Regions from separate parts of the Paenibacillus allorhizosphaerae genome, predicted to be linked through region 2. Evidence: riboswitches for the same ligand, from Rfam matches in the RefSeq annotation. Region 2 holds a riboswitch; each other region holds the start of a gene.
The links. A riboswitch is a leader RNA that binds a small molecule or an ion and turns the genes downstream of it on or off. The one in region 2 is predicted to bind cyclic di-GMP.
Positions count from the first base shown of each region.

Region 1 (4,212 bases), on a different contig from region 2:
ACTGATATTGTTCCTCAGTCATTAGCTCCTTGGCCATATTCGTGGTCATTTCCGGACTCAAGACGTGGCTGGCTGCAGGTCTGAGGTGACCATGGATACGAAACATTGGCGGCGAATGGACCGTTATATGGATATCCGAAGCTTTGTGCTCCATCGCAAGCCTCATATAGTCCAATAAACTCAAAGAAGTCCCTCCAACCCATTCATCTTAGGTATTTTGACCTGTTATCTTATCAGCATTATACTATATTATTTAATAATAGTATATGTGGGTATAGGTTATTAGGACTAGTTTTTCTTAAAAATTACACCTTTAGTCCTATTTAAAACAACTGTTTTCTCTTACTCGAAACCGGACACCCGGAAAATTTCGGACATCGTCGTTTGTCCGGCGGCTACTTTGCCCAATCCGTCCACGATTAACGGAACCAAACCTTGCTTGATCGCATGTGACCTATAATCGCTATCCGATCGTTTTTGCAAAATCATCGAGCGCAGCGTGTTGTCCACATATACGATTTCGTGTATCGCAAGTCTGCCTTTGAAACCGGTACGTCCGCATTCTCCGCAGCCGCTGCCTTTTTTCATCGCGGGATTGCGGAAACCGTACTCATCCAGCAGCTTTCGCTCGGCTTCGGTAGGTTGGTGATCCGTCATGCAGTAAGGACACACTCTGCGGACCAGCCGCTGAGCGACGATACAGCTGATGGATGAAGACACGAGGAACGGCTCAACCCCCATATCGATCAAGCGGGTAATTGCATTGACTGCACTGTTCGTATGCAGCGTACTCAACACCAGGTGCCCTGTCATCGCCGCCCGAACTGCGATTTCCGCCGTCTCTAGATCGCGGATTTCCCCGACCATCACCACATTCGGATCTTGCCGCAAAATTGCCCGCAACCCGCGGGCAAAAGTTAACCCCGTCGTCAAATTCACTTGCACCTGATTGATACCTTGCAGCTTATATTCAACCGGATCTTCCACGGTAACGATGTTGACGTTTTCCTGATTCAGACGCGACAGCGCCGAGTAGAGCGTCGTCGTTTTCCCGCTTCCCGTAGGTCCCGTAATAAGCACGACACCGTGCGGATTTTGAATCCCCTTGAGAAACAACGGAAGGTTGTGGTCGGACAAGCCGAGCTTTTCCAGCTCCTCCAGCGTGCTGTCGAGATCTAGTACGCGCATGACAATCTTTTCGCCGTGAATCGTAGGCAACGTAGAGATGCGGATGTCCACTTTGCGAAAATCGATTTCCATCTCCACTCGACCGTCTTGCGGCTGCCGCCTCTCCGCTACGTTCAGATTTGCCATAATTTTGATCCGCGCCACGATCACGCTTTGCATATGCGCCGGCAGCGTCCGCTCCGTTCGCATCAAACCGTCCACCCGGTAACGAATCCGCAAGCTGTCTTCCTGCGGATCAATATGGATATCGCTTGCGCCGATTTGCACCGCTTGAATAATGATTTGATTCACCGTCTTCACGACAGGCGAATCTTCCTCCCCAGCCGGAAGCTTTGCTTCCTCCTGCTCCCGGTTTTGCAATATTTGACTGATCTGATCAACCGATTCCTGCAGTCCATAATAACGTTTGATCGCACGCTGCAGCTCGTCCCGAGCGGCAATATAAGGCTCAATACGCAAGCCCGTGCTCATCCGCAGCTCGTCAATCGCAAAATAATCAAGCGGATCGGCCATGGCGAGAATCAACTTATTGTTCTCCAGACGAACAGGCAATACTTGATGCTGCAGCGCCAGCCGCTGTGAAATCATATTGATCACTTTCGGGTCAATCTTTTGTCGGTACAGCTGAATGTGCGGGATGCCGAGCTGGAATTCCAGCACTTCGATAAGCTGCTGTTCGGTGAGGTAATTGCGCTTGATCAAAAATTCGCCGAGTCTCATCTTCGTTTCCCGCTGTTCCTGTAACGCCGTCGCCAGTTGTTCTTGTGTGAGCAAGCCGGCATCAACCAATAGATCGCCTATTTTTTTGCGGGGAGCCATATCGAACATCCCTCGTTTCGATTATCGTTGAACAAGCAAAAAAGACCTAACTGCATAGATCGTCAGGTCGGTTGCACTACTGGCTCGCGGCGGTCCAAGTGCCCAATTAAGAACAGCCGGTCATAGCTTCTTCTGATTATGTATTATGGGATTCGTAATCATATTTAAGCATATCGGCTCATTTTCCGTCAAATATTATTTTCATCTTTCTTCTCGATAATTCGACAAATCGATGAACATTATATGGCGCGTAAAAATGATTCCCTCTGTTTGCGAAACAGGCCAAAGAAATGAACATGTTTGAGAACAATGATTAATGCAGCCAAACGTATAACGGAATAAATAAAAATGAAGTAATAATGGCCGCCGCCCCCATGGCAAAGCCGCTGACGCTGCCAGCCAGCTCGGAGTCGCGAATAATGCGGGCCGTGCCGATGCCATGTGCCGCCGTACCGATCGCCGTACCTATCGAGATGTCGTCGCGAACGCCCGCGAGGCGCAGCAGTCCCGGTCCGAGCATGCTGCCGATCAACCCGGTCAGCACCGTAAGCACCGCCGTCAGCTCGGGAATCCCTCCGGCCTGCCGGGATATTTCCAGCGCGATCGGCGATGTGACCGACTTGGGCATCATCGTCACCATCAGCTCCCGGTTTCCGCCCAAACACCACACGAGCGCTGCCGACAATACAATGGCGCAGACGGATCCAACCGATATGCCGGTTAGTATAGAGATCGCATTTTGCCGAATGCGTCGTGCATTTTTGTATAGCGGCACGCCTAGCGCTACGGTCGCCGGTCCAAGCAAAAAGACGATGTATTCGCCGCCCGTTTGATATACTTCATAGGGCACATGCAAAAGCAGCAAAATGATAACGATGATTGCGGAACAAATCAGCAGCGGATGAAGCGCCTTCCACCTGCGCTGCAAACCTAGTGCCGCGGCGTAAGCCGCAACGGTCAATGTAATGCCGAATAAGGGCTGACCGGTAATGTCAGAGAGGGTCACTTCCTTCACTCCTCTCCTTATGCTGCGCAGCCCGCGTAAGCTTCGCCATCCATCCCGAAATCAGCAGAACGCCGAACGTACTTGCAAACAAGCTGACCAGGATCGGAACGGCTTCCCGGCCGATCAGTCCGAAAAAGACCATCGTACCTACGACGATCGGAGCAAACAGCAGCAGCATATGTTTGATCAAAAATTGGCTCGCTTCCTCGACCCACTCCAATTTGACGATTCGGAGAAACAAGCATAGCGTAAACAGAATTAACCCGATTACATTCGCTGGAAGCGGAATTTGCAGTCCGCTGTGCAGCAATGTTCCTAAAAAATAAAAGCCGAGCAGGATCGCAAAGCCGACCATCGGTCATGTCACGCCCTTTCCGAGTCATGCAGACTTTCCCATAAATATAGCGAAGCATAGCTGCTCCACGGCGTCCATGACGCTCCGATCCGGCGCACTTCCTCTTCCTTCGGCTGCTCAGATCGTCCGTACAGCTTTTTGAGCGCATTCCTTAAACCGATATCCGCCGCCGGCAGCAGATCGGTTCGACCCATTCCGAAAAGCAAAAAGCATTCCACCGACCACCGCCCTATGCCCCGCAGCCGGGTAAGCCGTTCCATGATCTCTTCGTTGTCCATCGCGAAGAGCGCTTGCAAATCGACGGTGCCCGATACGATCGCTCTCGCCCAATCGATCACATATTCCGCTTTGCGGCGGCTGAACTGCAATGTCTGAAGCTGCTCGTATTCCAGGCTCGCCACTTCTTCGGGCGAGGGGAACACCGGGTAGATGACGCCCTTATGCTCCAGCGGCTGAGCAGCGGCTCCCATCAACCTCCGATTCAGTTCGGAGGCAAAAGCCAAATTCAGCTGCTGTCCGATAACGGTCTTGCACATGCATTCGAACAAATCGGCCTCCAGCAGCAGATGAAGACCGCGAAACCGTGCGCAGATCGCGGACCATTCATCACCTAGCGCTTCCATATGCTCATAGAACGGATTTAATTCCACCTCAGCGGACAGCATGCGGCCGAGCAGCCGTTCCAGCTCCAGCTTCTCTGCTTCTCCCAACTTGCCACCGCCTGCAACGTCAACTTTCAGCTCAGGCTTTTCAATCGTGCCTATGGAGTCAATCCGCACAAGCAGAGGGGAAGAGGCTTTTGCAAGCCGAACGGTTCGGACCAGGGCATAGTCTTCCATCCGGT
Region 1 is NZ_JBHSRV010000002.1:896,166-900,377, reverse strand. Features, by position in the region: gene ACFQI7_RS12860 (type IV pilus twitching motility protein PilT) at 1-166, opposite strand, end outside; gene ACFQI7_RS12855 (GspE/PulE family protein) at 343-2,007, opposite strand; cyclic di-GMP riboswitch class II at 2,066-2,147, opposite strand; gene ACFQI7_RS12850 (LrgB family protein) at 2,321-3,022, opposite strand; gene ACFQI7_RS12845 (CidA/LrgA family protein) at 3,000-3,368, opposite strand; gene ACFQI7_RS12840 (DNA-3-methyladenine glycosylase family protein) at 3,377-4,212, opposite strand, start outside.
Region 1: it holds a riboswitch for cyclic di-GMP, as region 2 does, so the genes downstream of both, ACFQI7_RS12855 (GspE/PulE family protein) here and ACFQI7_RS23390 (methyl-accepting chemotaxis protein) in region 2, are expected to answer to the same signal.

Region 2 (4,212 bases):
GACGAGCGTCCGGCAAATTTGCGAGGAAGCCGGCGCCAATGTGGCGCTGGTGTCCTATTATTTCGGAGGCAAGGAGAAAGTGTTCCATGCCGTATTCGACTACTTTTTCCCGGGCCGGCGGATGCAGCAATATGAGGAAACGCTTAACCAACCTGTAGAGGGCTTACGGCTGATCGTGAAGGAAATCATCCTTTTCAGCATGACGGATACGGAGCTTAGCGGCATCATACAGCAGGAAATGATTCGCAGAAGCCCCCGGTCGGATACGATACGCGCCATCACGTTCCCCGTATGGGAAAAGGTGCGCGAGCTGCTGGAGAAAGGCAGACGTGAAGGCGTTTTCCGGTTCGAATCGTTGGATCACACGTTCATGTTCATTATCGGGGTCGCGCTGGGGCATAAAAAATTTCCGCATTTCGAACCGATCATGTCCGTAACGGAGTCGAATCCGCAATGGATGGCGGATCATGCCGTCGATTTTATTTTCAAAGCGCTGGAGGTCAAAGAACAGGAAACATAACGGACGGATAGGGGACATCCGCCCACACCGCCCGCCCTGGAAATTGCATAATATACATTAACTAGCTTCCAAAGGGTGATCCGTATCATGAATCGATTTCCAATGATGATCCGCAGCGTCAACGAAAGTCTGGATGAGATTATTACCGCTATTGATAAAGTGAATGCCATCTATCAGTCGGCGGAGCAAATGTCTCCAATGGTGAAGCAGGTCGCCAAACTGCTGGCCGACGCGAAAGCGGGAAATTCCGGGCCGGTACGAACGAGCGAAGGCCGCAGCAGGCAAGGGCAAGTTCATACGGCCCGTGCCAAAAAGAAAAAGCCGTCCTCAACCCGCGGCATAAGGCGCGTTTGGTAAACCCAATAAACGAGGAAAAAGCCAGGTTCCGGCCAACCTGGCTTTTTTTGGTTGGCAAACTCTCCCAAATGGGTTATACTGGAATCTATCATATGTTATTCCCAATATATCAAACTTGGTTGCCCCGGTTTTCTTCCTCCGCTACGGTCGTAGCGACCGTGTTCGCTAATTCGTCATAATTTGCACGAGCTTAATCGTATCAGCGAATTGAGTAGTTCTTTCGTAGGACAACTTTTATTTGAAGTGCCCTAAATATTGCAAAAGATGTTGATTGTTGTAAATTGCTGTGTTATGGTAATGAGGAATAATGACTAACTACTTTACTGATAAAGGCAGACTCTTCGAAAGAAGGGGACGCAAAGCCACAGGCCTAAAGGATCAATTTTTCTATGGCGGCTGGGTTTCCAAAGGAGGTAGGACGAATGATCGTTGCTGAATCTGTCCGTTGTTGACCCGGATGGTTCTTTATCATGCATATTTTTGAAAAAATGCTGCATCGCTTTTTCGCTATTGCTGCAAGAGTGATATAAAAGCAGACATGAAGTTACGGCAATGATAGGGTTTCGCAAGTGAACGGTAAAATTTATGTTGGATTTTGCAGAACGATGTCAATCGTCTTGCCGTTGTAGTCACCATGTTTCGACAGAACCAGATTAGAAGAAAAGCTTGTGCCACGTCTCCCCGTCGGTTTCTTCAAGCCTGATAGATTCAATGACCGGAGGACCTTGATAGACAAGGGCACCACAACAGCAGCGGAGTTCACTCAAGTTACTACATAACTTCGGTGCGGCGTGGGTTGGAACAAGAGATGAGAGGACGAGCATTTATGAAATCTTTCAAGCTGCTGACGACGATTTTTCAACCGGTAGTCTTTGCCATGAACAGACTAAAATTTTCCTTGAAGTTTGCGTTGATCGGTCTGTTTTTGATCATTCCGGCCATTGTCATCAGCCTGCTGTTAAGCAAGCAGATTATGGAGCAAATCCGCCTTGGATCCGAAGTAGGGCGGGGACTGAGCTATGTGAAGTCGATTCAACTGGCGGTAAATGAAACGATATCCTCCCGCGAAGCGTTACTGTCATCGGATGCGAGCAAAGCGGATGAGGCAAAGAAACGTTTGGCTGCGGCGATTGACGAACTATCCGTGAGCGAGCGCAAGTATAGCAGCGGAGCCGCTACGGGTGAAAAGTTGGAGAAGGTGCTGGAGCAGCACGCCAAGTTGAAAGAGGCGGCGCTTAAGGATAAGAAAGAAATTGTAGATCTGTACGCCGTGCTCATGACGGAGCTTAACAACCTGATTACGGCGGTCGGCGACGCTTCGAATGTCAACTTCGACAGCTATGAAGGAACCTCTTACCTCTTTAACGCGTATGCCAGCCAAATGCTTCCGCAAACGAACAATACCTCGGTGATGAAAAGCATCGGTCCCGACGTATTAGCGCGAGGCTCTTTGACGGAGGATGAGAAGTTATGGCTGCGCACAGCCTCCGTGAAGTCGCGAATGAACGCTTTGCAAACTTCCATGGATACGTTTTTCCGGGCAAATCCGGAGTACGCAGAGCGGCTTCAAAAGCCGACGGAACAAGCGATTTCGGCATCCAACGCATTTTCCGATCTGGTTGGGACCAAAATGCTCAACGCTGCCGAAATGATGAGCCAAAAATCCGAATTCGACATCGTCGTTTCCAAGACGGAAGAGGCGAATGCCGCTTTGCTGAGCGCGCTTTCGGCGACGCTTGACGAAATAACGAAGGAGCGGATGGACAGCAACCGGAGCACGATCGTGTGGGTCATGCTGCTGGTAGTATTCGTGATCGTCTTATCCGTTTATTTGTTCTCCGGGTTCTACATCTCGGTGATCCGATCCATTCGTCAGTTGTCGGAAGCGTCGGCGACGCTTGCGGCCGGGGATCTGCGTACGCAAATCCGGCTTCAGACCAAGGATGAGATGAGCTACATCGCCCAGTCGTTCAACGAAATGGCGGCCTCTCTCGAGAAGCTGATTACGATGAACAAGAAGGTCGTCGACCAGGTGGCGGAGTCATCCACGATCCTGCTCGAAACCTCGAACCAATCGGCGGCTTCGACGGAACACTTCAACCAGGTGATCGGGGACATTGCCCAAGGATCGTATACGCAATCGGAGGCGGCGCAGCAATCGTCCACGGCCATGGTCGAAATGGCTGCCGGCATTCAGCGCATTGCGGAATCCTCTTCGACCGTATCGGAGGCCGCCATCGTGGCGTCCACAAGAGCGGAGAACGGGAATACGCTCGTGCAATCGGCAATTGGTCAGATCGATTCGATTCATCAAACCGTGCAATTGGCGGCGCAAATCGTCCATACGTTAGGGCAGCGGTCCAGCGAGATCGGCCAAATCGTAGGAATGATCAGCGAAATCGCGAATCAGACGAATCTGCTTGCCCTGAACGCTTCGATCGAGGCGGCCAGAGCGGGCGAACACGGCAGCGGCTTTGCCGTTGTAGCCGCAGAAGTGAAGAAGCTGGCGAACGCAAGCAAAGACCAGGCGCAAAGCATCGACGGATTGATCAAGGACATTCAAGACAGCGTCAACCAAGCGGTACAAGCCATGAATCAGGGCGTAGAGGATGTCAATATCGGTTCCAACATGATGAAAGAGACGGAAGCTTCATTCCGTCATATTTTGGAATCCGTACAGGAAGTCGCGGAGCAAATTCAGGAAATTTCCGCAGCAGCGGAAGAAATGTCGGCAGGCTCCCAGGAAGTTTCCGCATCGCTTGAGGAGATGGTGGATATCGCCGGAGTCGCCAGAGATAAGGCATCGGACGCCAACTCTTCGGTTTCCGTTCAGTTGAAATCCGCCGAAACCATTCAATCGTATTCACGGAAGCTCAATGAGCTTGCGATGAGTCTGCAAACCGATATGGGGCGTTTTAAAGTGTAGGAGCAGGATTTATATAAAAGATCCAAAGTAACGATTGGGAGGGACTTATTGATGTTGGGATGGAGAGGTACAAAACGAATTTGGGTGACTGGGCTGCTCGTCATGGCTCTGGCCTTAACGGGCTGCGGTGGAAAAGCGACGCCGGCATCAGGCGGGAAGGACGGCAAAGGGGAAGCGCAGAATCAGCAGGAATTGGTCAAGTGGAAGCACGGGATCGTTAAAGCCAGAGGCGACGCATCGTACCAGCTGATGGCGAAAGAGAAAAACTTCTTCAAAAAGCACGGCGTCAATATCGAATACATGGAGTTTGAGAGCGACGTTACGATGCTGCAGGCGCTCGTCGCCGACCAAATCGATTCGATGGAAGCGAACCCGGCTTCGGCACTCACGGCCGTACAGCAAGGCGCGA
Region 2 is NZ_JBHSRV010000007.1:44,004-48,215, reverse strand. Features, by position in the region: gene ACFQI7_RS23400 (TetR family transcriptional regulator) at 1-520, shown strand, start outside; gene ACFQI7_RS23395 (hypothetical protein) at 608-877, shown strand; cyclic di-GMP riboswitch class I at 1,199-1,286, shown strand; gene ACFQI7_RS23390 (methyl-accepting chemotaxis protein) at 1,704-3,803, shown strand; gene ACFQI7_RS23385 (ABC transporter substrate-binding protein) at 3,855-4,212, shown strand, end outside.

Region 3 (4,212 bases), on a different contig from region 2:
TTGTGGTCCCGGTACATGACGCACAGCCCGAGTCATCCGGACTGGATCAACCGCGACCGTTTCGTCCTGTCCGCCGGTCACGGGTCCATGCTGCTGTACAGCCTGCTGCACTTGTTCGGATATGATTTGCCGCTTGACGAACTGAAGCGGTTTCGCCAGTGGGGGAGCAGAACGCCGGGCCATCCGGAATTCGGCCATACGCCGGGCGTGGACGCGACAACCGGTCCGCTCGGGCAAGGCTTCGGCATGGCGGTCGGGATGGCGATGGCCGAGGCGCATATGGCGGCTGTGTACAACCGGGATCATTACCCGGTGATCGATCATTTCACGTATGCGATTTGCGGCGACGGCGATATGATGGAAGGCGTAACCGGGGAATCCGCTTCGCTCGCCGGGCATTTAAAGCTCGGCAAGCTGATTGTGCTGTACGATTCGAATGACATTTCGCTCGATGGCGACCTGAACGTGTCCTTTTCGGAAAATGTGCTGATGCGGTTTGCCAGTTACGGCTGGCATACGCTGCGAGTGGAGGACGGCAACGATCTTGAAACGATCGGCCAAGCTTTGTCCGAAGCGCAAGCGGACCCGCGTCCTACGCTTATTGAAGTGAAGACGGTCATCGGCTACGGCAGTCCGAACAAGAGCGGCAAAGCGGGAGAGCATGGGTCGCACGGCGTTCCACTCGGTCATGAGGAGACATTGTTGACGAAACGGTTTTTCGACTGGCCGGCCGAGCCGGAATTTTTCGTTCCCGAGGAAGCGAAGCCTCATTTTGCCGCATTGAAGCTAGCGGGCGACCACAAGGAAACGGCATGGCGCAAGATGATGCAAAGCTACCGCGAGGCGTATCCGGAGCTTGCCGCGCAGTTCGATACGGCGGCCGCCGGCCAATTGCCCGAAGGCTGGGATTCGGCGCTGCCGTTATACGGCCCCAGCGATCCGCCTGTGGCGACGAGATCAGTGTCGGAACGTGCGATCAATGCCATTGCCGGGACGGTGCCGTTCCTGATCGGCGGCGCGGCGGATTTGGAGACGTCTGTAAAAACGAACATCAAGGCATCGCATCGGTTTGCGGCTCCGGATTACAGCGGGCGCAATGTGTTTTTCGGCGTACGGGAATTCGCGATGGGCGCGGCCTTGAACGGCATGCTGCTCCATCGAGGAGTCCGTCCGTTTTGCGCTACGTTCTTCGTGTTTTCCGATTATTTGCGCCCGGCGATCCGCCTTGCCTCGCTGATGCGGCTTCCAGCCGTCTACGTGTTCACGCATGACAGCATCGCCGTTGGGGAGGACGGCCCTACGCATGAGCCGGTGGAGCAGCTGGCTGCGCTCCGCGCCATTCCGGGCATCACGGTGCTCCGTCCGGCGGATGCCAATGAGACGATAGCCGCATGGAAGTTCGCGGTAGCGCAAAGCGACGGGCCATGCGCTCTTATTTTAACGCGGCAGGCGCTGCCGATATTGCTGGGCACGGCGGAGCTGGCGCCGGCAGGCATCGCGCAAGGCGCTTATGTTTTGTCAGAGGGGGAGCGGTCCGTTCCGGATGCGCTGGTCATTGCCACCGGTTCGGAGGTGCAGCTGGCTTTGGAAGCGCAGCAAAGGCTGCGCGAACGCGGCATTCACGTACGTGTCATTAGCATGCCCAGTTGGGAGCGGTTCGAGAAGCAGCCCGAGGCGTACAAGCGCGCGGTTCTTCCGCCGGAGGTGCCGATCCGGCTTACGTTGGAGATGGGGTCGACGCAAGGATGGCGGGAATATGCAGGCGATCGGGGAGCGATGATGGGGATCGATCGGTTCGGCGCTTCGGCCCCGGCTTCCGTATTGATCAAGGAATACGGCTTCACAGCAGAAGAAGTCGTACGTCGGGTCGAGCTTTTGTTGAAATGATGCGGCCCTAGGCCTGACGCTTCATGAACTTTCAGCGAGACTTTCATCCGTGTCATGTGAAAAAAAGAATAATATGGACAGCTCGCTCATATTCATAGAGTAACAGCGACTACATTGAAAATGAGAGATACCCTATGGAGCGAAATATGTTTTCCGAGCTGCTTCACGATTTGTTTAAAATCTTCCTATTCCAACTGTATATCATAGTGTTCAAGCATGCCCCGTGGATACATCTGCCGATGGTCAAGGAGATCATGTTTGTATATTCTTTGATTTTTTTCGGCGTCTTTTTTGTATCACTTTATTCTCCTGTCCGGAAAGCGGAGGAAGCAAATTCCGGTGTCAGTCAGGAAGCAGCTTGATGGGGGAATGCGTTACCGTCCGATCCAAACAAGAAAGACAGCCACATTTTTGTGGCTGTCTTTCTTGTTTGATTCATTATACTGCGGCAGGCTGTTGCTCGCTTGCTTGTTCCTGAAGCCATTGGGACATCACCTTCAGCGAATCGCGCAATTCGATCAGCTGCCGTTCGGATGCTTGACGCATCGTCGATTGCAATTGCTGCGAAAGCTCTTCCCCTAAAATATCGGTTAAATTGTTTTGCATTTCCACTGTTGAAATGGTTTCGTAACGTTTGTTCATCATCTACCGCCTCCTCGAATGATGTTCAAGATGATGCAGCCGGAAAGTTGATACTAGCGTGACTCTCCTATACGCGAAAGGAAGGCATAGACATACGGGCCTATATCTTTCGGCAGCTGGCTGACATTGTGCAATGACACTGTAGTCCCTTTAGCTTTGCGTCCCTGACTTTCATCAGGTTTGCCGTTTATCGAGATAACCGTAACGTGACCCCATTATACCACAAGACCCATCAAAAATCGAGTTTATTAGACAGTGTAGTTCTAATTACATAGGCATTAAGTACTTATTTCCGGAGCGGCTTCAGCGGCTCTATCGGTGGAAGCATTCAACAGCCGAACGATGTCGCTTAGCGTCTTGATCGAATAGTAAGGCTGCACGCTAAGGGAAGAGATATCCATCTCGCGATGATTGACCCATACCCCTTTGATTCCCAACGCTTGAGGCGCCTCGATTTCCCATTTGAAGTTATCTCCGATTATCCATGTTTCGCTTGGGTGCACCCCCAATCGACTCATGGCCATGTGATAAATCCCGGGTTCCGGTTTGCCGATACCGCATTCTTCTTCGATGAAAATATCGTCGAAGTAGGGGGACAGCTGGAATCGATCGATTTTGCTTCGTTGGCCATGCGAGCTCCCATTCGTAATGAGCGCCAGTTTCATCCCGAGCGCACGTATGTATTCCAGTGTCTCGACCGCGCCCGGAAACAGCGTAATCGCCGCATCGCGCGAACGGCCGTACTCGTCAGCAATTCGATGAAGAAGAGATGCTTCTTCTTGAACAGGAAGACCGGCATCGGTCAGAGCCGTCTCGACAATATGCCTCCTTGTTTCATTCATCTGCAGCCGCCCCGTACGGTGCCTGTCCGCATCGCTCCAGTACCACTGCGCTTGCTTTTTGATCGCCTTAACCGCATCGTCTATAGCTGCTTCCGACCACGCAGGAAAGTGATTCATACATGCGTTTTTCCAGCAAACATCCAGATCGACGCCGTAATCAAATGAAATAATCGTATCGTCCAGGTCCAGTAATATCGCTTTGGGCAGCAAGACTGTCCACCTCCGGAGATGAATTCACAGGTTCTTCCATTATTATAAACGAACCGGACCGCTACGTCTGTATATTGCCAAAACACGTTATGATATAATGTGAGACAGCGATTCCAAGTTGAAGCAAGCAGGTGACCTTATGAAGGATGGAAAGGCAATGACATGTCCCCTCTGCGGACGCGATAACGATTGCGGCAATGTTGCAGGCAAACCGCACGGAACATGCTGGTGCAGCAAACAAAATTTCCCGAAATCAATATTCGAGCTCGTGAAGCCGGAGCAGTTGGGGAAATCCTGCATATGCAAGACGTGTCTCGAGCGTTTTAAGGATAGAAACGGGGTTGCGACCGGCGACAGTGGGGGGAGCCGATGAGTAATTTACATCGAATTTTATGGATCGACGGACAAATCCGCTCGCTGCGCTATCCGAACGTCAAAGCGATTGCCGAGCGATTCGAAATCTCGATCCGCCAAGCGTCCCGGGATTTGAGCTATTTGCGGGATACGCTGGGCGCTCCGCTTCAATACTCTCACAAGCATCAAGGCTACCGCTACGACCAACCCACCTATGCGCTGCCTTCCGTTTTCCTGACGGAAGAGCAGAAACAATCCCTGGTTTACTTATCGATGC
Region 3 is NZ_JBHSRV010000001.1:824,798-829,009, reverse strand. Features, by position in the region: gene tkt (transketolase) at 1-1,887, shown strand, start outside; gene ACFQI7_RS03465 (hypothetical protein) at 2,326-2,532, opposite strand; cyclic di-GMP riboswitch class I at 2,638-2,724, opposite strand; gene ACFQI7_RS03460 (HAD family hydrolase) at 2,808-3,581, opposite strand; gene ACFQI7_RS03455 (cysteine-rich CWC family protein) at 3,721-3,954, shown strand; gene ACFQI7_RS03450 (helix-turn-helix transcriptional regulator) at 3,951-4,212, shown strand, end outside.
Region 3: it holds a riboswitch for cyclic di-GMP, as region 2 does, so the genes downstream of both, ACFQI7_RS03465 (hypothetical protein) here and ACFQI7_RS23390 (methyl-accepting chemotaxis protein) in region 2, are expected to answer to the same signal.